DNA from 2 places in the Delftia sp. WSY_12 genome. Region 1 is predicted to be linked to the other one. Evidence: riboswitches for the same ligand, from Rfam matches in the RefSeq annotation. Region 1 holds a riboswitch; the other holds the start of a gene.

The links. Region 1 has a riboswitch for glycine ahead of ACF8LI_RS04055 (D-amino acid dehydrogenase). Riboswitches for the same ligand answer to the same signal wherever they lie in the genome.
Region 2: linked by a shared signal. The riboswitch ahead of gcvT (glycine cleavage system aminomethyltransferase GcvT) and the one ahead of ACF8LI_RS04055 (D-amino acid dehydrogenase) in region 1 are both predicted to bind glycine.

The regions. Positions count from the first base shown of each region.
Region 1 covers NZ_JBICKW010000008.1:52,597-62,421, forward strand. The annotation lists gene ACF8LI_RS04050 (beta strand repeat-containing protein) at 1-3,909, opposite strand, end outside; glycine riboswitch at 4,298-4,408, shown strand; gene ACF8LI_RS04055 (D-amino acid dehydrogenase) at 4,502-5,833, shown strand; gene ACF8LI_RS04060 (FIST N-terminal domain-containing protein) at 5,866-7,101, opposite strand; gene ACF8LI_RS04065 (PhaM family polyhydroxyalkanoate granule multifunctional regulatory protein) at 7,183-8,127, opposite strand; gene ACF8LI_RS04070 (copper chaperone PCu(A)C) at 8,270-8,797, opposite strand; gene ACF8LI_RS04075 (hypothetical protein) at 8,894-9,253, opposite strand; gene ACF8LI_RS04080 (glutathione S-transferase) at 9,370-9,825, shown strand, end outside.
Region 2 covers NZ_JBICKW010000016.1:321,197-331,021, reverse strand. The annotation lists gene gcvH (glycine cleavage system protein GcvH) at 1-343, opposite strand, end outside; gene gcvT (glycine cleavage system aminomethyltransferase GcvT) at 479-1,645, opposite strand; glycine riboswitch at 1,671-1,789, opposite strand; glycine riboswitch at 1,805-1,916, opposite strand; gene ACF8LI_RS11100 (fatty acid--CoA ligase) at 2,085-3,689, shown strand; gene ACF8LI_RS11095 (LysR family transcriptional regulator) at 3,705-4,622, opposite strand; gene ACF8LI_RS11090 (DMT family transporter) at 4,721-5,212, shown strand; gene ACF8LI_RS11085 (ATP-binding protein) at 5,264-6,910, opposite strand; gene ACF8LI_RS11080 (Lrp/AsnC family transcriptional regulator) at 7,369-7,824, shown strand; gene ACF8LI_RS11075 (helix-turn-helix domain-containing protein) at 7,830-8,597, shown strand; gene ACF8LI_RS11070 (VOC family protein) at 8,683-9,039, shown strand; gene ACF8LI_RS11065 (amino acid permease) at 9,090-9,825, opposite strand, start outside.

The sequences.
Region 1 (9,825 bases):
ATTGGCGTCCTGCAGTGCGACGGTCACCGTGCCGGTGCTCGTACCGTCGGCCATCACCGAGAGCGGTGTGGCACTGAGCAGATTGCCACTGGCTGTATTGCTGGGCGGCCCGGCAATGAAGTTGACCGATACCGGACTGCCATTGCTCACGGCCTCTCCGTTGTCCGTTGCCGTGAAGCTTGCGGTGCCGACCGTGGCCGATTTCACCGTCACGGAGCAGGTGGCCGGATTGGCGTTGGCCGCGATCGTGCACGTGGGTGCGGCCGGCGTGGTCGTGCCCACGCCCGTTTTGGTGAAGACAATCGTGTGCGCCACCGTATCCGTGGCGGGATTGCCATTGGCATCGCGCAGGGTCACGCTGATCGAGCTCGTGGCAGTGTTGTCTGCGACAACGCTGAGCGGACTGGCACTGATCAGGTTTCCATTCGCGCCATTGCTGGGCGAGCCGGCCGTGTAGTTCACCGCAGCCGTAGCCGTGGCGGCCGAGCCATTGATGGTGAAACCAAAGGTGCCGCTGCCGACTGCGGTAGGTGCCGTGACGGTGGCCGTGTACACCCCTGCGCTGCACGCCCCCGCGCCGACCGCGGGCGAGCCCTGTGTTCCACCGTTCAGCGTGAAGGCCACCGTGTTGGCACAGGTCGCAATCGAATTGCCTGACGCATCCTTGAGCTGCGCCGTCAATGCGCTGGTTGCAGTGCCACTGGCAATGATCGAGGTCGGACTCGCAACGATGGTCGAGGCGCTGGTACTTGGCGGACCCGCCGTGTAGCTCACTGAAGCCGTAGCAACTGCGGCAGAGCCGTTGATGGTGAATCCGAAGATCCCGCTGCCGACTGCCGTGGGCGATGTGACGGTGCCCGTATAGATACCGGCGGTACACGAGGCCGCGCCCACACTCGGCGTTCCCTGCGTTCCGCCGTTCAGGGTGAACGCCACCGTGTTCGTGCACGTGTTGATCGGATTGCTGCTGGCATCGACCAGTTGCACGCGCAGCACGCTGGTGGAGCTGCCGTTGGCCACGATCGATGCCGGAGTGGCGACTATCGTCGATGCACTCGTGCTCGGCGTTGCGGCCGCATAGGAGATCGTTGCGGTGGCAACAGCCGCAGCCCCGTTGATGGTGAACCCGAAGGTGCCGCTGCCGACCAGCACCGGCGATGTCACCGTCCCCGTGTACATGCCGGCACTGCAGCCCGTGACGCTGACGGCAGGAACGCCTTGCGTCCCCGCATTGAGGGTGAAGGCCACCGTATCGGTACAGGTGGTGACAAGGTTGCCTAACGCATCCTTCAACTGCACGGCCAAGGTGCTGGTGGAGACGCCATTGGCCGCAATCGATGGCGGACTCGCGGCGATTTCAGAACCGGTCGTGCTGGCCGGCAGCCCGGTGAAGCTGTAAGCAACCGGCGAAGGCTGATAAGTCACTGCGCCAGATACCGGGCTTCCACCCAATGGAAGATTGGAGAACGTGGCACCAGCGACTGACGACGACAAGGTCACGGGTGTGGTGAATGTTCCGGCGACACTGCTGCTGGCATTGATGGGAGACGCGCACTTTCCGCTGGAGTCGGTCGTGCAGCTGACTGCGGCGGAGCTGCCATTGAACGTGACACCTGCAGGCGGCGCTGCGAAGGTAACGGTGTCACTGCCCCCCGTCCAGGCATTGCCTTGGCCGTCAACAATGTAGACCTCCAGCAAGTCGCTGCTGCCGACAGGTTGATTGTTGGTCGTCGCCAGAACGCCGGATTTCAGGGCACAGGGAAAACCGGTGACGCTTGCAGCCGTTGAAAGCTGCGAGGTCTGGGCTCCACCGGAATTGCTGTCCGTCACTGTGACCCGCACCTGGCCGCTGAGATACGAAGGAACGGTCAGCGTTCCCGAGGCTCCGGCCATGGTCCCTGAGCCCAGATAGACCTGCGCATCGTTGACGCCCGCGCCGGTCGGCGACCAAAAGGCTTCCACCGTATACGGTGCCGGCTCGCTCGCATTGGCATTTGCCGTGATATTGAATGTCCAGGTGCAGGCGGCGGTGTCACTGGCGCCAACGCCAAGGGTCGGGGTCCATCCGGTTTGTCCATTGGCCGTCGTCAGCAAACTGATACCTGAGTTTGCAGCCACAGGCACGGAAAACAGCGTGTTCTGAGAAATCTTGAAGAAATCATGCGTAGTGATACGAATGGCACTTCTCGACTGGCTTGTCATCTTGTTGTTGCCAATCAACCCTGGTGCCGTACCCGTCCCACTAATATTCAACCCGTCCCCGCCGCCAGTGAAATTGTTATCGGTCACCGTCACTACCTGCGTCGTGCCTGAGGCTGCCGTATTCACCGTTGGCGCCGACACATGCATTGGCGATGAAGCGGTATAGGCGGCAATAGGCAGCGAGAAGGTATTACCCGTCACGGCAAGACCAATTCCATTGCCCAGGTTGATCGTTCCATCAACCGACACCACGGCCCTGGGCGCATTTCCACCAGTCGGGCTCAGTGCGATATTCGAATCTTTGATCGTCAATCCGTTGACGGTCATGTTCGACATGACCTGGAAGAACTGCTCGAGCTGCATTCCCCCGATAGGGTTGGGCAGATTCGTTACCGTGAAATTATCGACAACAATATTGGAAACTGTGCCTGCACCGTTGCTTGCGGCAACGGAAATGGCCGAGCCCTTGTTATTGCCGTAATTTCCATTCCATATCGCGGAATTGATCGTGCTATTGGTAAAGAATACGTTTTGTGCGCCTTGATGAATCTCCGCGTACAGCTCGCAGTTGAACGGCGTCCCCTCTCCCGCAGGGGTTGGAGCCACATTCACCAGGCCGACGCGATCAATGGTGACATTGTTCGCCGGGGAGCCAACGACGAATACCGCTTCGCCACAGGTCATGTTGGGCGAATTGGTGAGCGTGATGTTCTTCCCACCAAGATAAAAAGTTTCCCAGGGGGAGTCCGCCCAGTTCTGGACTTGTATGACTCCCCCGAAATCGATGGTCAACGAGCCCGTGCCGGCTGGCACGGTGCCTTTGAGCCAGTACCAGGCACCACCGGCACCAGTGGTGGTGCCCGTATCGCCGCCGCTGATCATCTGGCTTTGACCACAGGCATTGGTGGCCCCCGTCACGGCGCCGGACTGGACTCCGCTGGAGAATGTATTGGCACAGCGCACGTAAACCGTCTGATTGTCGACATACGGATGGAGGTTTCCCGCCGCATCCTTGGATGTCCCGCTCTGTATGGTTCGTACCGACGTGGTCAGTGTCGGCGCAAAGACGATGGAAACATCGGCACTCGGATCCAGCGTTTGCAGCGTGTAGTTGGCTGCCTGAATGGCCGCTCGCAGCGTACATGCGCCAGCAAAGGTGCCCCCCAGCGTGCTGACACAGGTGGTTGGTGTCGTTGCATTGGCATTGGGAGCGTCGCTGTTGTCGGTGACCGTGAAGACGATGGTCGCCGCCAGTGCCGTGGATGAGATACCCGCGCATGAAAGCAGCAGCAAAGAGAAAAGGCACTTCGCTGCACGCCACTTGCGAAAAAATGCCGAACCAGGCAGGCGATTGAGAGCATGCATGATATTCCCCGTTTTCTCAAGGAGATATGACAGGAAAATGATTTTCCCAATGGCAATGGCCATCAGTTGTACCCAGCGCATTTGCATCGCCGTACCTCGAATAGTTCTATTTGAATCACGAGCCCACAACTCACCTTGCAGCCGGTGAGTTTGGAAGCAAAATTTTTCGCGCAGATCCTGCGCGTCAATCAAAAAAAGGCGGATTTCCATCAACGCTTGCGCGCTGCTCCACTGCCCATTGAGCGGACACACCTTCAGTCGGGTTTGCGACGCAAAACATTCCTCCCTCGACAAACCATATTCACCGTGCTTGTATTTTTTCAGTGACGGACCAGTTTCCATGGACCCGCACCTGTGCAACGGTAAGTCGCCTATCAGACATATATACAACCCATGGTTAACCCATGCAGGTCCAATCGACCAGAACATGCACTGACAAACCACTGCACATATCGATAGGCTAAATCATGTTTTTTTCTATTTCAATAGTTTTTTTACATGAAACCGGAGACTCGTACCAGCGCTACGAGGGAGGCGCTTGAGCGATCTAGGGAATACCCTGAATCAGCCACACCACATACAAGTAACTGGTGGTATCCCCAATACGACTGGAACTGGCTGCGCAAGCCCCATAGAATCGCCCCTGCAGGAGAGCAGGCGGGCGCCACGGTGCCGAGCCTCACCGAAGGCGCAAACTCCCATACACGCTCAGGTTCCGTACTGCAAACACAACATGCCGTCTGGAGAGCCGCCGCACGCAATGTGCGGCGCACCGAAGGAGCAAGCCCCGTTCCCATGGACGGCGGTGAATCTCTCAGGTACCAAGGACAGGGGGAGCGGCAGCTGCGTCACGACGGACGCCGGCTGCCTGCTATCCAGACCATAGCGGCCAGCTTTCGCGTGACCCGGCACATGCCTTTGAAAGGGCATCGTCATGCGCGTCATCGTTCTCGGAGCCGGTCTGATCGGCACCACGTCGGCCTACTATCTGCAATCCCTCGGTCATGAAGTGACCGTCATCGACCGCCAGGCCGCGCCCGGCGCCGAAACCAGCTTCGCCAACGGCGGGCAGATCTCGGTCAGCCATGCCGAGCCCTGGGCCAACCCCGGCGCACCGCTGAAGCTGCTGGGCTGGCTGGGCCGGCAGGACGCCCCCCTGCTCTTCCGCCTGCGCGCCGACATGCGCCAGTGGCTCTGGGGCCTGTCCTTCCTGCGCAACTGCACGCCCGCGCGCACGCGCCACAACATCCAGCAGATCGTTCGCCTGGGCACCTACAGCCGCGAGGCCCTGCAGCAGTTGCGGTCGGACACCGGCATCCAGTACGAGCAGCGCATGCAGGGCATCCTGCACTTCTACACGAACGCCCGCGAGTTCGAGGGCGCGCTCAAGCCCACCGAGCAGATGCAGGCCCTGGGCTGCGACCGCCGCCTGATCGATGCCGACGAGGCCGTGCGCCTGGAGCCGGCTCTGGCCCATGTGCGCGGGCAGATAGCGGGCGCCACCTATACGGCCGAGGATGAATCAGGCGACGCCAACCTCTTCACACGCGAGCTGGCGCGCATCGCCGCCGCCACGGGCGTGCAGTTCCGCCAGAGCCACCACGTGACGGCGCTGCGCACCACGGGCGCGGGCGCCAGCCGCCATATCGACCATGTGGAGGTGACCAATGCCGAGGGCCGCTATGAACGCATCCAGGGCGACGCCTATGTGCTGGCCATGGGCTCGTTCAGCCCGCTGCTGGCCCAGCCGCTGGGGTTGCGCCTGCCCATCTATCCGGCCAAGGGCTACTCCGTGACCCTGCCGGTGCTGGACCCCGCCAAGGCCTATCAGGTCAGCCTCACGGACGACGAGTTCAAGCTGGTGTTCTCGCGCTACACGGGCGCGCAAGGCGACCGCCTGCGCATTGCGGGCACGGCCGAGTTCAACGGCTACGACCGCAACCTGGACCCCGTGCGCTGCGAGGCCATCGTGCGGCGCGTGCAGCAGCTGTTCCCCGGCGCCGGCGATACCGGGCGCGCCCAGTTCTGGAGCGGCCTGCGCCCCGCCACGCCCAGCAATGTGCCGCTGATCGGACGCTCGCCCATCGCCAACCTGTTCCTGAACACCGGCCACGGCACGCTGGGCTGGACCCATGCCTGCGGCTCCGGCATGGCGCTGGCCGACCTGGTCAGCGGCAGGCGGCCGGCCGTGGATTTCGATTTCCTGGGGGCCGCAGCCATGGACCCGGATCGCAGCGCAGGCACGGTGCGCCCGCGCGCGGTCTGAGGTGCGGACGGCGTGTACGACGTGTACGACGCCTATGCAGTGAACACCGTCAACACCCCGGCGAAGCGGTGCAGGCGGGCGTCCATGATCTCGGCTTCGGCAACGAAGCCGATCAATGGCACATCGCCCAGTGCGTGGCGCAGGGTGCGCAGTTCGGCATCGGGGCCGCCGAACAGGCCGCCGCCGCGGCCCCGGCAACTGATGTAGATGGCGCCACGGATGCGGGGCTGTGCCTCGCCTTCGGGCGCCGCCTCCTCGGGCTCCGCCGCATCGCGCAGCGCAGCGCCCAGTTGCAGCAGTTCCTGGCGCGCGACCTGGGCCTGGCGGCGGCAGAAGATCACCGAATGCCCGGCCTCCACGGCCGATGACAGGGCCACGCCCTGGCGCAGCGGGTCCAGGCCAACCAGGGTCAGCACCTGGGCCTCTTCGGTCAGCACGCCGTGGGCCAGGCCCCGGCCCGGCGGCGCAATGGCCGCCAGCGTGGTGCGGACCGTGGTCAGCGCGGGCTGCCAGTCGCTGCCTTCCAGCTCCACGCCCAGCAGTTGCAGCAGGCGCTGCAAGGCCGGATCGCCATCGAGCCCGGTGACCAGGGCGCCGCGCGCCTCGGTGATCTCCAGCCCCTCGCCCAGCGGCACGCAGCCCTGGGCCATGCCCGTGATGCAGGGCACGCCGGCACCGAAGGCCACGCCTGAAAAGCCGCCACGAAAAATGCCGCGCGCGTCCGCATGCTGCGCATGCAGATCCTCGGTGCGGCAGGCGATCTGCACGCCCTCCACGCCGTCTTCCCCGTCATCGCCCACGCCGCCGAACAGCAGGCCGGACTCGGTGCGCTCGGACAGCTCGTACAGCAGCTCGGCCAGCTCGGGCTGGCCGCCTGCGGCATGGACCAGGGCCGAATGGGCGGTGAAGCCGGCCTCGCCGCCAGGCGCATGCAGGGGCGCCAGGCCCGAATACAGGCGGTAGTGGGCGGCCGGTACATCCAGCAGCATCACCGCGAGCGCGGTTCCTGACAGGTACTCATGCGACATGGCCAGAACGCCGCCGGCCGAGCAGCCGGCCCAGTCCGCCACATGGGGCAGGGCCCTGGCCAGATGCTGCAGCAGCGGCCGTGCGTGGGCGGCATGCGCATGGGACAGGTACACCAGTCCCAGACGGGGCCGCTGCGCGTGGCCGGGCCCGGCCATCTGCAAGCGCAGCTGCTGCAGCACCGCGTCGGCCGCGGCGCGCCAGTCGGAATGGCTGGCATGGCCTACAGGAAACAACGACATACCAACCTTCTTTCTAGCCCCGCCAGCACCCGGCTTGCGGGTGGCTGGGGCCTTGCGCATCCATGGGTCCGGCCCGATCGGTCAACGCGCCGGCCGGCTCTTGGCTGCCGGCTTGCTGGCGGCCGGCGCCTTGGCTCCAGCCTTTGCAGCCGTTTTCCTGGCAGCCGCTTTGGCGGGAGCCTTGGCAGCGGTCCTGGGGGCTTCGGCCTGCACCGCAGCCTTGGCCGCCGGCTTTGCGGACGGCGCCTTGGCAGGGGAGACCGCCGCCGCCTTGCCCGCCTGCGCAGCAAAGGCGCTGGCCTGTGCCGCCATGCGGTCCATGGTGGCCTTGGCCAGGTCCCCGGCCATGCCGGTGGCGCGCTGGGCGGCCGCCACGGCCTCCGGGGCCATGGGCTCGGCCATGGCCTTGGCGGCGATCTGCTGGAATTGCTGGGTCAACGCGCCCCACCACTGCATGGCCTGGCCCATGGCGGCGGCCTGGGCGGACTCGTCCTTGGGCGCCGCAGTCTCCGCGGCTGCGGGTCTGTCGGCGGCCTTGCCCGCCTCGGGGGCTGCAGGCGGCGCGGCAGCGGCCTGTGCGGGCTCGGGCTGCGGCTTTTCCTTCTTGCTCGCCCGGCTGGCGGCCGAGGACATGGGCCAGTCCGAAAGGTCGCCCTGCCCCGCGCTGGCGGCGCCCTTGGCCGCGGCGGTGGCCGCGGCGGTTGCGGCTGCAGGGAACTGGAAGGCCTGCGCCAGCTCGCCCATGCTGACGTTCATGCCCTGCAAGGTGGACAGCGTCATGCGCTGCACTTCCAGGGCCTGGATGGTGGCGGCCAGCGCCTTGCCGTTCTGGTCGAGCCAGAACTGCACGGCCTTGAGTTCGGTGATGCGCTTGTCCACCTCTTCGATGCTCACCGTGGGCGCCACCCATTCGGGCAGGCGCCCCAGGGGCCGGGCGGTGGCCGATCCTGCACTCTGGGCCAGGCCCTGCAGGAAGTCGAAACCGGGGATGAACTTGCCGAAACCGAAGGAGGACGCATCACTCATGGCAGCACTCGCTAGGACTGGGTTGGAAGAACATGCCGGTGAAGCACACCGGCCATGCGCTCAGCTTAACCCAGGCACACGCCAAGTCCATCGCAAGTCATGCACGGCCCGCTGCGCACAAACCCGGTGGATGACAAAAAGCTCAGTGGGAGTGGCCGGCATGTCCGCCGTGTCCGCCATGCGCGCCGCCCTGCGCAGCCGATGCCGCACCTGCGCCGGGCGCCATGGCGCGCACGGGGACCTGCAGGCTCAGGCGCGAGGTCTCGCCCTTGGCGTCCTTGAACACCAGGGTGATGGGTACCTGACTGTCCTTGAGCAGCGGGCTCTTGAGCTGCTGCAGCATGACGTGGTAGCCGCCGGGCTTCAGGTCCACGGCCACGCCCTTGGGCAGGTCCAGGCCGTCGATGGCGCGCATGCGCATCACATCGCCTTCCATCTTCATTTCATGCACCTCGGCCACGCCGGCGGCGGGCGACTCCACGCCCACCAGGCGCAGCGGCTCCTCGGCCGTCAGGCGCATGAAGGCGCCCGTGGCCTGCTGGCCCGGCACGCTGGCACGCGCCCAGGCGGCGTCGGCCTTGACATGGGCCGCATCGGCATGGGCATGGGCCAGGCCCATGGACAGGGAGGCGGCGATCAGGAAAGGGGTGGTCCATTGACGCAGTGTCATCACGGTTTCTCCAGAAATTTCAATGCATTGCGGCACGGTCTTCGTGCCTTGCAAAAAGGGTTGGCCAAGCGAAGGAAGCGGGAGTGAATCCGGGAGTCACCGGGGCGGGGCGCGGGCCTGGGGCAGGGCCGGCATGGCCACGCTGTGGACGGAGGCCGGGTGCGCCCGTGGCTGCGCATCTGCCACCAGCGGTGCCGGGGCCGCACTGCACCGGGCGGGCGGCGGCGCCAGCGGGGGCAGGCACAGCGGGCAGTCGATGCCGTGGCTGCCGGCAAGGGCATCGTCCTGACCGGCCGGCGAGGGCACCCAGACCGATTCGCCAGCGGCCGAGCACAGGCGCTCCCAGCCCGAGGCGCGCGCCAGCGGCGCAAACGCCGATGCCAGCGCCACGCACAGCCACAGGCCCAGCGCCCAGCGGGCGCAGGCAGCCAAGGTGGAGGGCAGGCGAAGCGGCATGGCGTCATTCTAGGGGTCTGCCCCAGGACGTCATGTCCGTGACCCCGCCAGGCCCTGCCCGCCCCTACCATCGCAGGCGCATCCCCCAGCCCTCACCAACACCCTAGGAGACACCCATGCTCACCCTGTGCGGATTCGCGGCCAGCAACTACTACAACAAGGTCAAGCTGGCCCTGCTGGAAAAGCAGCTGCCCTTCAACGAGGAACTGGCCTGGCTGGGAGAGACCGACATGGCGCTTTCTCCGCTGGGCAAGGTGCCCTACCTGCGCATCGACGACGGCCGGGGTCTGTGCGAGTCGGCCGCCATGGTCGAGTACGTGGAGACGCTGTCGCCCTCGCCGGCCCTGCTGCCGGCCGACGCCTTCGAGGCCGCCAAGGTGCGCGAGCTGTGCGTGTACCTGGACCTGCACCTGGAGCTGGTGGCGCGCATCCTCTACCCGCAGGCCTTCTTCGGCGGCCAGGTCAGCGACTCCACCCGGGAGCGCACGCTGGCCCAGCTCGACAAGAACGTGGCGGCCTTCGCCAAACTCGCGCGTTTCTCACCCTTTGTGGCGGGCGACAGCTTCACGCTG
Region 2 (9,825 bases), on a different contig from region 1:
CTTCGTCAAGCAGCGCGGCCAGCTGGCCTGCGTCGCTGAGCTTGACCTTGAAGAACCAGCCTTCGCCCAGCGGGTCGCTGTTGGCCAGGGAGGGGTCGTCGCGCAGGGCCTCGTTGACTTCGACGATCTCGCCGCTGACGGGCATGTAGACATCGGCGGCGGCCTTGACGGACTCGACCACGCCGGCCACATCGCCCTGGTTGAAGCTGGTGCCCACGGCGGGCAGGTCGACGAACACCACGTCGCCCAGCGCGTCCTGCGCGTGGAGGGTGATGCCGACGATGGCCGCGTCAGGGTTGGCGGCGTTGATCCACTCGTGGTCCTTGGAATACTGGATGCTCATGGCTTGCTCCGATAGAAACTGAAAAGAAACCTGTGAAAGGCGGTTTGAGAAAGGTCAGTGCGCACTGTAGCGGCATGCGATGGCAGGAAAAACGAATCCGCCGAACTCGATCCACGCCAAGCGCGCAGGCTGTCCTCAACCGCGGTGATAGCGGGGCGCCACGAAGGGCGTGGCCTGCACCTGCATGGGCACGGCCTTGCCGCGCACCATGGCCTGCAGCGTGGTGCCGATGGCGGCGCTGCCCGGCTCCACATAGGCCAGTGCCACGGGCTGGTTCAGCGTGGGCGACAGCAGGCCGCTGGTGACCTGGCCGACCTTGCGGCCGCCGGCATCCAGCAGTTCCGTGCCTTCGCGCACGGGCACGCGCTCCAGGGCCACCAGGCCCACGCGCTTGCGCGTGAGCAGCTCGGGCGACTGCAGCTGGGCCAGCACGGTGGCTGCGCCGGGAAAGCCGCCTTCGCGCTCGCCCCCGATGCGGCGGACCTTCTGCACGGCCCAGTTCAGGGCGGCCTCGGCCGGGGTGGTGGTCGTGTCCAGATCGTTGCCGTACAGGCACAGGCCGGCTTCCAGGCGCAGCGAATTGCGCGCGCCCAGGCCCACGGGCCTGACTTCGGGCTGGGCCAGCAGGGCACGGGCAAAGGCCTCGGCGTGGCTGGGGGGCAGGGAGATCTCGAAGCCGTCCTCGCCGGTGTAGCCGCTGCGCGTGATGTACAGCTCGGCCCCCTCCCAGTCGAAGTGGCCGCCTGTCATGAACACCAGGCCGGCCGTATCCGGCAGCAGGCGCTCCATCGCGGCTGCGGCCTGCGGGCCCTGCAGCGCCAGCAGGCCCCGGTCGAACTGGGGCTCGATTTCGCAGCGCTGGCCGATGCGGGCCTGGATGTGCGCCAGGTCTTCATGCTTGCAGGCGCCGTTGACGATCAGGAACAGGTCGTCCTCGCGGCGCACGAACATCAGGTCGTCCAGAATGCCGCCCGCGTCGTTGAGCAGCAGGCCGTAGCGCTGGCGGTGTTCGCCCAGGCCCAGCACGTCCATGGGCATCAGCGACTCCAGCGCGGCCCCGGCGTCGGCACCGCGCACGCTGATCTGGCCCATGTGCGAGACATCGAACAGGCCTGCCGCCTCGCGCGTGTGCAGATGCTCGGCCATCAGCCCCTGCGGGTATTGCACGGGCATGGAGTAGCCGGCAAACGGCACCATGCGCGCGCCCAGTTCCTGGTGCAGGTCGAACAGCGGGGTCTTGAGCAGATCGGTGGTGGAGGCAGCGGACAAGGAGGGCTCTCTTTCAGGCAAGGAACAAGGCATAACGCCATCCCGGTCCTCCGGGATGTGCTGCCCTGCTGTCCGCTTTACCTGAGAGATTCACCCGCACCTTCCATGCGTGGGGCTTGCTCCTTCGGTGGATGGGGCACACCGCCGTGCCCTGCATCTCTCTCCAGCTAGGAACGCCTGCGGCCGTGGCGGCAGGCGGTGCCAGTCCTTTTGCCTGAGCGTTCGGGACGAACCCTGCGCCTTCGGCGGTGCCGCTGCCTGTGACCATTGCGGCCGGGCGGGCACTCTCTCCTGACCGGCGCATTCTAGCTGCGGCCAGCGTCCGTGCGGCTTCGGGATTTCCGCGGGCCGACCGCAGCTCCATGCGCTTGCCTGCATGGATGCATTTGCAAATTGCATAACTGTCTAAAAAATCTCCTACATTGAGATGCATCGATATATGAATCTCGTGAGCGAGAAGGAAGAAGCGCACATGCAGCAGACGCTGGGAGACACATTGGCCTGGCCGGCACGTTACCTGCCGAACAAGGAAGCCCTGGTCGCGTGGGAGGGCGGCGAGCGCCGCGCCTGGACCTACGCCCAGCTCGATGCCGAAGTCAACCGCCACGCCCACGGCCTGGCCGAGCTGGGCATAGGCCATGGCGACGTGGTCGCGGCCTTTCTCTACAACACGCCGGCCTTTGTCTTCACCATGCTGGCGGCCGCGCGCCTGGGCGCCATCTTCAATCCCATCAACTACCGGCTGGCGGCGCAGGAGCTGGCCTTCATCCTCAAGGACGGCGCAGCGCGCGCCCTTGTGTTCGAGCACGAGGGCGGCGAGGTGGCCGCACGCGCCCAGGCCCTGCTCAAGGCCGAAGGTGGCGGCACTGGCACGGGCATCGAGCACTGGATCTTTGCCGACGATGCCCCGGCCGACCCGCTGCCGGCCTGGGCCACGCAGCGCCTGTCCGCCCTGGCCAGTGGCCGCAGCAGCGCGCCGCCCCAGGCCCATGTGCGCGAGAGCGACCCCTGCATCCTCATGTACACCAGCGGCACCACGGGCCGGCCCAAGGGCGTGCTGCATACGCACCGCAGCAAGCTGGCGCACAACGCCCTCATGCACCAGACCATGCAGTTCACGCGCGACGACGTGGGCCTGGCCATGGCGCCGCTCAACCACACGGCCGAGCTGCACACCAGCTTTTTGCCGCGCCTGCAGGCCGGTGCCACCCAGGTGCTGCTGCGCCGCTTCGACGTGACCGAGGCCTGGCGCCTGATCCGCGAAGAGCGCGTGAGCTTCTTCTTCGCGGCGCCCACCATGGTCACCATGCTGCTGGCCGACCCCATTGCCTCGCCTGAGCAGGCGCCCGCGCTGCGGCTGGTGGAGTACGGCGGCGCCTCCATGGCGCCGCACCTGATCCGCGAATGGACACGCAAGGTCGGCAGCGACCTGGTCCAGGTCTACGGCACCACCGAGATGGGGCCCTGCATGTCCATCCTCCTGCCGCGCGAGCAACTCTCGCACGCGGGCTCGGCCGGGCTGCCCTCCATGGGCCATGACCTCATCGTGGCCCGCTTGCGCGAAGACAACGCCCCCACCGACCCGGCCGAGGCCTGCCTGCCCGGCGAGGTGGGCGAAATCCTCGTGCGCGGCCCCTGCATGATGGCCGGCTACCTCAACCGCCCCGACGCCAACACCCGAGCCCTGGCGCACGGCTGGTACCACACGGGCGACCTGGGCCACATCGACGACGACGGCTATCTCTGGATCCGCGACCGCATCGACTACATGATCAATTCGGGTGCCGAGAACGTCTATCCGCGTGAGGTGGAAGACGCGCTGGTCGAACACGCCGACGTGCTCGAGGTCGCCGTCATCGGCGAGGCCGACGAGCGCTGGGGCCAGATCGTCGCCGCCCACGTGGTCGCCAAGCCGGGCGCCACGCCCACGGCCGAGGCGCTGGACGCCTTCCTGGTCCACGGCGACCGCCTGGCTGCCTACAAGCGCCCGCGCCGCTACCACTTCCGCGAAGCCCTGCCCAAGACGGCCAGCGGGAAGATACAGAAGCAGTTGCTGAGGGTGGTGGTGGCAGCCTGAGGCTGCGGCCTGCGTTTACTTCTGCGCAGTACAGCACTGCGCCATCGAGTTGCGCAGCCACCGATGCATGGCATCCCCCTGCTTGCGCACATGCCAGGCCTGCTGGTAGGCGAACTCGGGCAGCTCCAGCGGAGGAGTGAAGCGGCGCAGCGTTTTGTGGCGGCGCAGGTCGCCAATGGCGCGGCTGCCCACGGTCAGCACGAGGTCGGTGCCTGCCAGCACCTCCAGCGCCGCGCTCCAGTGGGGCAGGGCCAGCACCACGCGGCGGCTCAGGCCTTGGGCGGCCAGCGCCCGTTCGATCTCCTCGCTGGCGTCGGGCCGCATGGCCAGCATGACGTGCGGGCGCTGCAGCCAGTCCTGCAGTGACAGCCCGCCGCGTGCCGGCAGCACGGCCTGGTCGGCCACGCTCACGAACTGTTCCTGGAACAGATCCTGCACCTCGATGCCCTCGGGCAGGTCGGGTGCGTCGGGGAAGGGGCCCAGGGCCAGGTCCAGTTCGCCATCGGCCAGCTGGGCCAGCATCACCTCGCGCGTGGACTGGCTGATGGCCAGGTCCAGCCCGGGTGCGTGCTGGCGCAGATGCCGCATCAGCGGCGGCAGCACGATGCGCGATGCGTAGTCCGACAGCGCCAGCCGCAGCCGTCCGCGTGCGTGGGCCGGGTCGAACTCCGCCTGTGCCAGCAAGCCGTTGAGGCTGCCCAGCGCATCCGCCAGCGGTTGCACCAGGCCTTGTGCGCGTGCCGTCAGCGCCATGCGGCCGCCGCGCCGCACCAGCAACGGGTCGCCCAGATGCTCGCGCAACTGCGCCAGCGAATGGCTCATGGCCGGCTGGCTCTTGTGCAGCCGCAGGGCCGCGCGCGTCACATGTTTTTCAGCCAGCAGGGCATGCAGGGCCAGCAGCAGGTTGAGGTCGATCCGGCGCAGTTCATCCATGCCATGAATATAGACCGTGCACAAAAATGATTTTCATCAACGTGCTGGATGCGAGAGCATGCAGGCATCGATTGACAGAAGAAGAAAGGTCTTGCCGCATGACAGGTAAAAGCACATTCACCGCCCTTGCTCCCGTGGCCCTGGCGCTGCTGGCGGGGGCCATCCTGCCATTCCAGGCTGCCAGCAATGCCCTGGTGGGCCGCCTGCTGGGCCACCCGCTGTGGGGCGCGCTGGTCTCGCTGGCCGTGAGCGTCATGGTCGTGGTGCCTGCACTGTGGGTGCTGCGCGCGCCCGCTCCGGCCATGGCCCAGGCGGCAGCGGGGCCATGGTGGCTATGGATAGGCGGTGTGCTGGGGGCCATCTATGTGGCCAGCGCGGCCGCCGTGACACCCAGGCTGGGCGCAGGCGGCTTCCTGGTTTGCGTGGTGGCGGGGCAGATCGTGGTCTCGGTGCTGGTGGACCACTTCGGCCTGATGGGCCTGGGCGCGCGGCCGGTCAATGCGACGCGCCTGGCCGGCGTGGCCTTGATCCTGGGTGGAGTGCTGCTGGTGGTGCAGGGCGGGACGGCCCGTGCAGCGGCGGCCCCATGAGCGCCGCGAGCACGCACTGCTTCAGGGGCAAAGGCCCCGGCCTTGCCCGCGTCAGGCGGGCATGCCCGGCGGCACGGCGGCCGGCCTTGCCGCTGGCGGACATTCCTGGCAGGCATCTGCCGTGCCGGGCGGGAGCCGGCCCAGCCGGATGACAAAGCAGGCCCCGCCTCCCGCAGCCGGCTGGAAGAATGCGTCGCCTGCGTGCAGCCTGGCGATGCGCCTGACCACGGACAGGCCCAGGCCATGCCCGTTGACGTGCCGGGTGGCGCTTGCGCGTTCATAGGGCTCGAAAACCTGTCTTGCCGCTTCGGGCGCAAGGCCCGGTCCCTGGTCGCTGACGGAAATCAGCAGGTCACCGGACGCATCGCAGCGGGCGGCCAGGGTGATGTCGCCCGCCTTGGCATATTTGATGGCGTTGCCGACAAGGTTGGATATGGCGATGCGCACCAGGACAGGGTCGCATTGCCATTGCTGCGGGCCTTGTTCCAGATCCAGTTTCAGGCGATGCCGCCGGGACCAGCCGACGAGCTCTGCAGACTCCTCCAGGAGTTCATCCAATGGCGTCTGCTCCAGTTGCAGCCGGAACGCGCCCGCGTCCAGCCGGTCGCTGATCAGGCAGGTGTCCACCAGGGTCATCAGCCGGCGCGAGGCCCTGCGTATCTGGGACGCCTGCTCGATGAGGGAGTCCGCGTCCGTCGTCGGGAACGTCTGCAGTTCGGTCGCGGCGCTGTCCACGATGGTGAGCGGGGTGCGGAACTCGTGGTTGATCATGTTGAAGAACTGGCGCTGTTCCAGCCGCATCTCCCGCTCGCTGTGCAAGGCCGTCTGCAGGGCCTGCTGGGCCGTTTGCAGCTGTGCGGTGCGCTGCAGCACCTTGGACTCCAGCTCGCGCTCGGCCGCCTGGGCGCGTGACAGGGCCTGCATCCGCTCACTGCGCAGGGCGCGCTCCGCCACCCGCGTGCGGTTGGTCACCGCCATTCCCAGCAGGATGGCCTCGGAAACACGCCCGGCAAACCACAGCATCTGGGCCGATGGCAGCGCGACATCGGGCAGCAGGCCCTGGGTTCTCAGCAGGTTCAGGATGCCCAGGGCGGATGGCACGGCAAACGCCAGCGCGCCCGGCAGGTATTGCCACTGCCTTCGGACCACCAGCAGGTACAGCACGAAGACGGCGCCGAACGATGTGGACACCAGGGCCGTGAACACCACGGCACGCGAGATCTGCGCATAGCCACCCAACAGTGCCAGGCCCAGTGCGATGGCATTCAGCCAGGCCACCACGCTGAAGAGGTGCGCAGCCCAGATCCAATGGCGACGGAACTCGAACAATTGGCTGAAAAACACCGTCGCCACCACACAGAAGCTGCAGTAGGCGATGGACAGCGCATGCTGGGGCTGGTCGGCGCCGGGCAGCCACAGGCCTTCGGGCCGGTAACGGAAAGCAGCGTAGGCAAAACCGGCTGCCAGGAGCGCGGCGCAAAGAATGTAGAGCCTTTCCCTGAGCCAGCACCACAGGATCAGGCTCATCAGCGTGATGGCCAGGGCCGAGCCCATGTACGCGTAAAGCAGCATGGCGGCCGGCGCCATGCTTCTGCCGGGAAAGACCGCAATGCCCTGGGCTGCCTGGGGGTTGGGCAGCAAGCGGGTGAGCAGTGCCAGAAGCGCTGCGGCTGCCAGGGCTTGCGCCAGCCATCGCATTGCAGAATCCGTTGGCCAGTGCCTCCGGCGGCCTTCGGTGGGATTGTCTTGGGTGTGGATCAAGGGGCCGATTGGTTGATGTGGCGAGCGCCCATGCATGCCCGACGTCAGGGTCAGTGCATGGGCGTGCACGTTTGCGGGAGGCATTGTGCACCGGCCGCCGTTGCGGGAAAGCGCTGCCGGGTGTCTGCGGATGCCTGCCGGGTGCCCCAATGCAACAGGCCGCCCCACTGCGGATAAGCGGGGCGGCCTGTAACGGGTTCCTGAGGGGATCACGCATCCGGGCGCTGGCGGTAGTCGGCGGGGCTGGGTGAATGGTTTTGCTGCGCCGGTAAGCGTGCTCCCATGCAGACAAGTGTGCGCGTTTGGCCTCAGAAAATGCTGCTTTATTTCTTCAAAACAGGCGTTGCTACAGAAAATTATTCTGCACCTGCCTGTTTTGCAGTAGATTGCCGGCCATGGACATCCTCGACAGAAAGATTCTTTCCGCCCTGCAGGCCAACGCGCGCGCCAGCCTGCAGGAAATCGGCGCGGCCGTGGGCCTGAGCGCCTCGCCCTGCTGGGCACGCATCAAGAAGCTGGAAGAGGCGGGGGTGATCGAGGGCTATACCGTGCGCCTGAACCCGCTGGCGCTGGGCCTGGGCGATACGGTGCTGGTGCAGGTCACGCTGGACAGCCATTCGGACAACACGCTGGAGAAATTCGGCGAGATGCTGGCGACCATTCCCGAGGTGGTGGAGGCGCACCTGGTCTCGGGCGAGTACGACTACCTGCTGCGCGTCGTCGTCAAGGACACGCGCGACTACGAGCGCCTCCTGCGCGAGAAGCTCTACAAGATCAAGGGCATACGCCACAGCCAGTCCAGCTTTGTGCTGCGCACGTTGAAGAAGGCCGACCTGCCGCTGGGGGTCTGAAGTCCATGCCCTCTGGCCAGGCGCCGCCGCCCGCTCCCTACCGCGAACACTCCCCGCCGCCCGCCTTGCAGCCGCACTTCCAGTGCCTGTGGAGCAGCACCGTGGCCCCGGACTATGCCGGCGGCTTTCTCGTGGTGCCCGATGGCTGCGTGGACATCGTCTGCAAAGGCGGGCGGCTGCTGGCCGTGGGGCCTGACAGGGTGGCTGCGCGGCCCGCGCTCGTGCCGGGGTCCGAGGTATGGGGGGCGCGCTTCGGCCCCGGTGCGGCCAGCGCCTGGCTGGGCCTGCCCATGGACGAGATCGTGGGGCAGGCGGTGGAACTGGGCGATCTGCTGGGGCCGCGCGCGCGCGAGTGGGTGCATCGCATCAACGATGCGCAGCCGGGCGCAGGGCAGGCCGTGTTCATCCATGGACTGGTGCAAATGGGCCGCGACGCCCCGGAGCCCGACCGGCAGGCCATGCAGCTGTTCGGTGTGGCGGCTGCAGCCGGGCGGGACGAATCCGGTGTGCTGGCCGCCATGCGCGCGCAGCTGGACATGTCCGAGCGCAGCCTGCGCCGCCTGTGCCACGCGCAGTTTGGCTACGGCCCCAAGACGCTGGAGCGCGTGCTGCGCTTTCAGCGCCTGCTGGCCCTGGCACGGTCTGACCGGCAGGCAGGTCTTGCGGCCCTGGCGGCGGAGGCCGGCTATGCGGACCAGGCGCATCTGTCGCGCGAGGTGAGGGCGCTGTGCGGCATCACGCCCCGCGCTGCCCTGCAGCAACTGCTGGATTGAGCGGCCCGGCTGGCCGTTTTGTTCAAGATGCCATGCCCCTGCGTGGCCGATGATGGCGGCCTACCGACATTCAATGGAGCATCACATGGGCATCAGGGGCAACAACCACCAGATCGACAACATCGAATTCAACGTGGCCGACATCGCACGCAGCAAGGCGTTCTACGGCGAGGCCTTCGGCTGGACCTTCACAGACTACGGGCCGAGCTACACCGAGTTCAGCGATGGCCGGCTGACGGGCGGCTTCACCACCGGCGAGGAGGTGCGGCCCGGCGGCCCGCTGGTCATCCTCTACGCCGACGATCTGGCCGAGGCGCAGCGCCGCGTGGAGGCGGCCGGTGCCGTGATCAGCCGCGCGGTGTTCGCGTTCCCGGGGGGGCGCAGGTTCCACTTCACCGATCCGGATGGCTACGAGCTGGCCGTGTGGTCGGCCGATGCCTGAAAGACGACAGCCCGCATCTGCGGGCTGTTTTCATGGGGACTGGGAGGGCGTCAGTCGACGTTGGAGCCCAGCTGCATGTCCTTGTACTGCACGATGCGCGTGCCCTTGACCAGGCGGTAGCCGCCCCAGATCAGCAGGAACAACGGCAGGCCGATATAGGTGGCGACCACGCCGGTCCAGTCGATGCGGTCTGCCATGAAGGCCTCGTAGTTCTGGCCCAGCGTGATCACCATGCACAGCACGAAGGCGAAGATGGGGCCGAACGGGAACCACGATGCACGGTAGGGCAGCCGGTTCAGGTCCAGGCCCTGGGCCTCGTAGCCCTTGCGGAAGCGGTAGTGGCTGATGGCGATGCCCAGCCAGGCGATGAAGCCCGTCATGCCCGACAGATTCAGCAGCCAGATGTAGACCAGCTGGGGGCTGAAGATGTTGGTCAGAAAGCACAGCGCAGCCACGACCGTGGTGGCCAGCAGGGCCATCGTGGGCACGCCGCGCTTGTTGACGTACGAGAACATGCGCGGCGCCATGCGCTGGCAGGCCAGCGTGTAGAGCATGCGCGTGGAGGCGTACATGCCCGAGTTGCCGGCCGACAGCACCGAGGTCAGCACCACGGCGTTCATCACGGCGGCGGCCGACAGCAGGCCCGCGCGCTCGAAGACCAGGGTGAAGGGGCTGACGCTGATGTCGCCCAGGTCGTTCTTGAGCAGTTGCGGATCGGTGTAGGGGATCAGCAGGCTGATGACCAGGATGGCCAGGACGTAGAACAGCAAAATGCGCCAGAACACC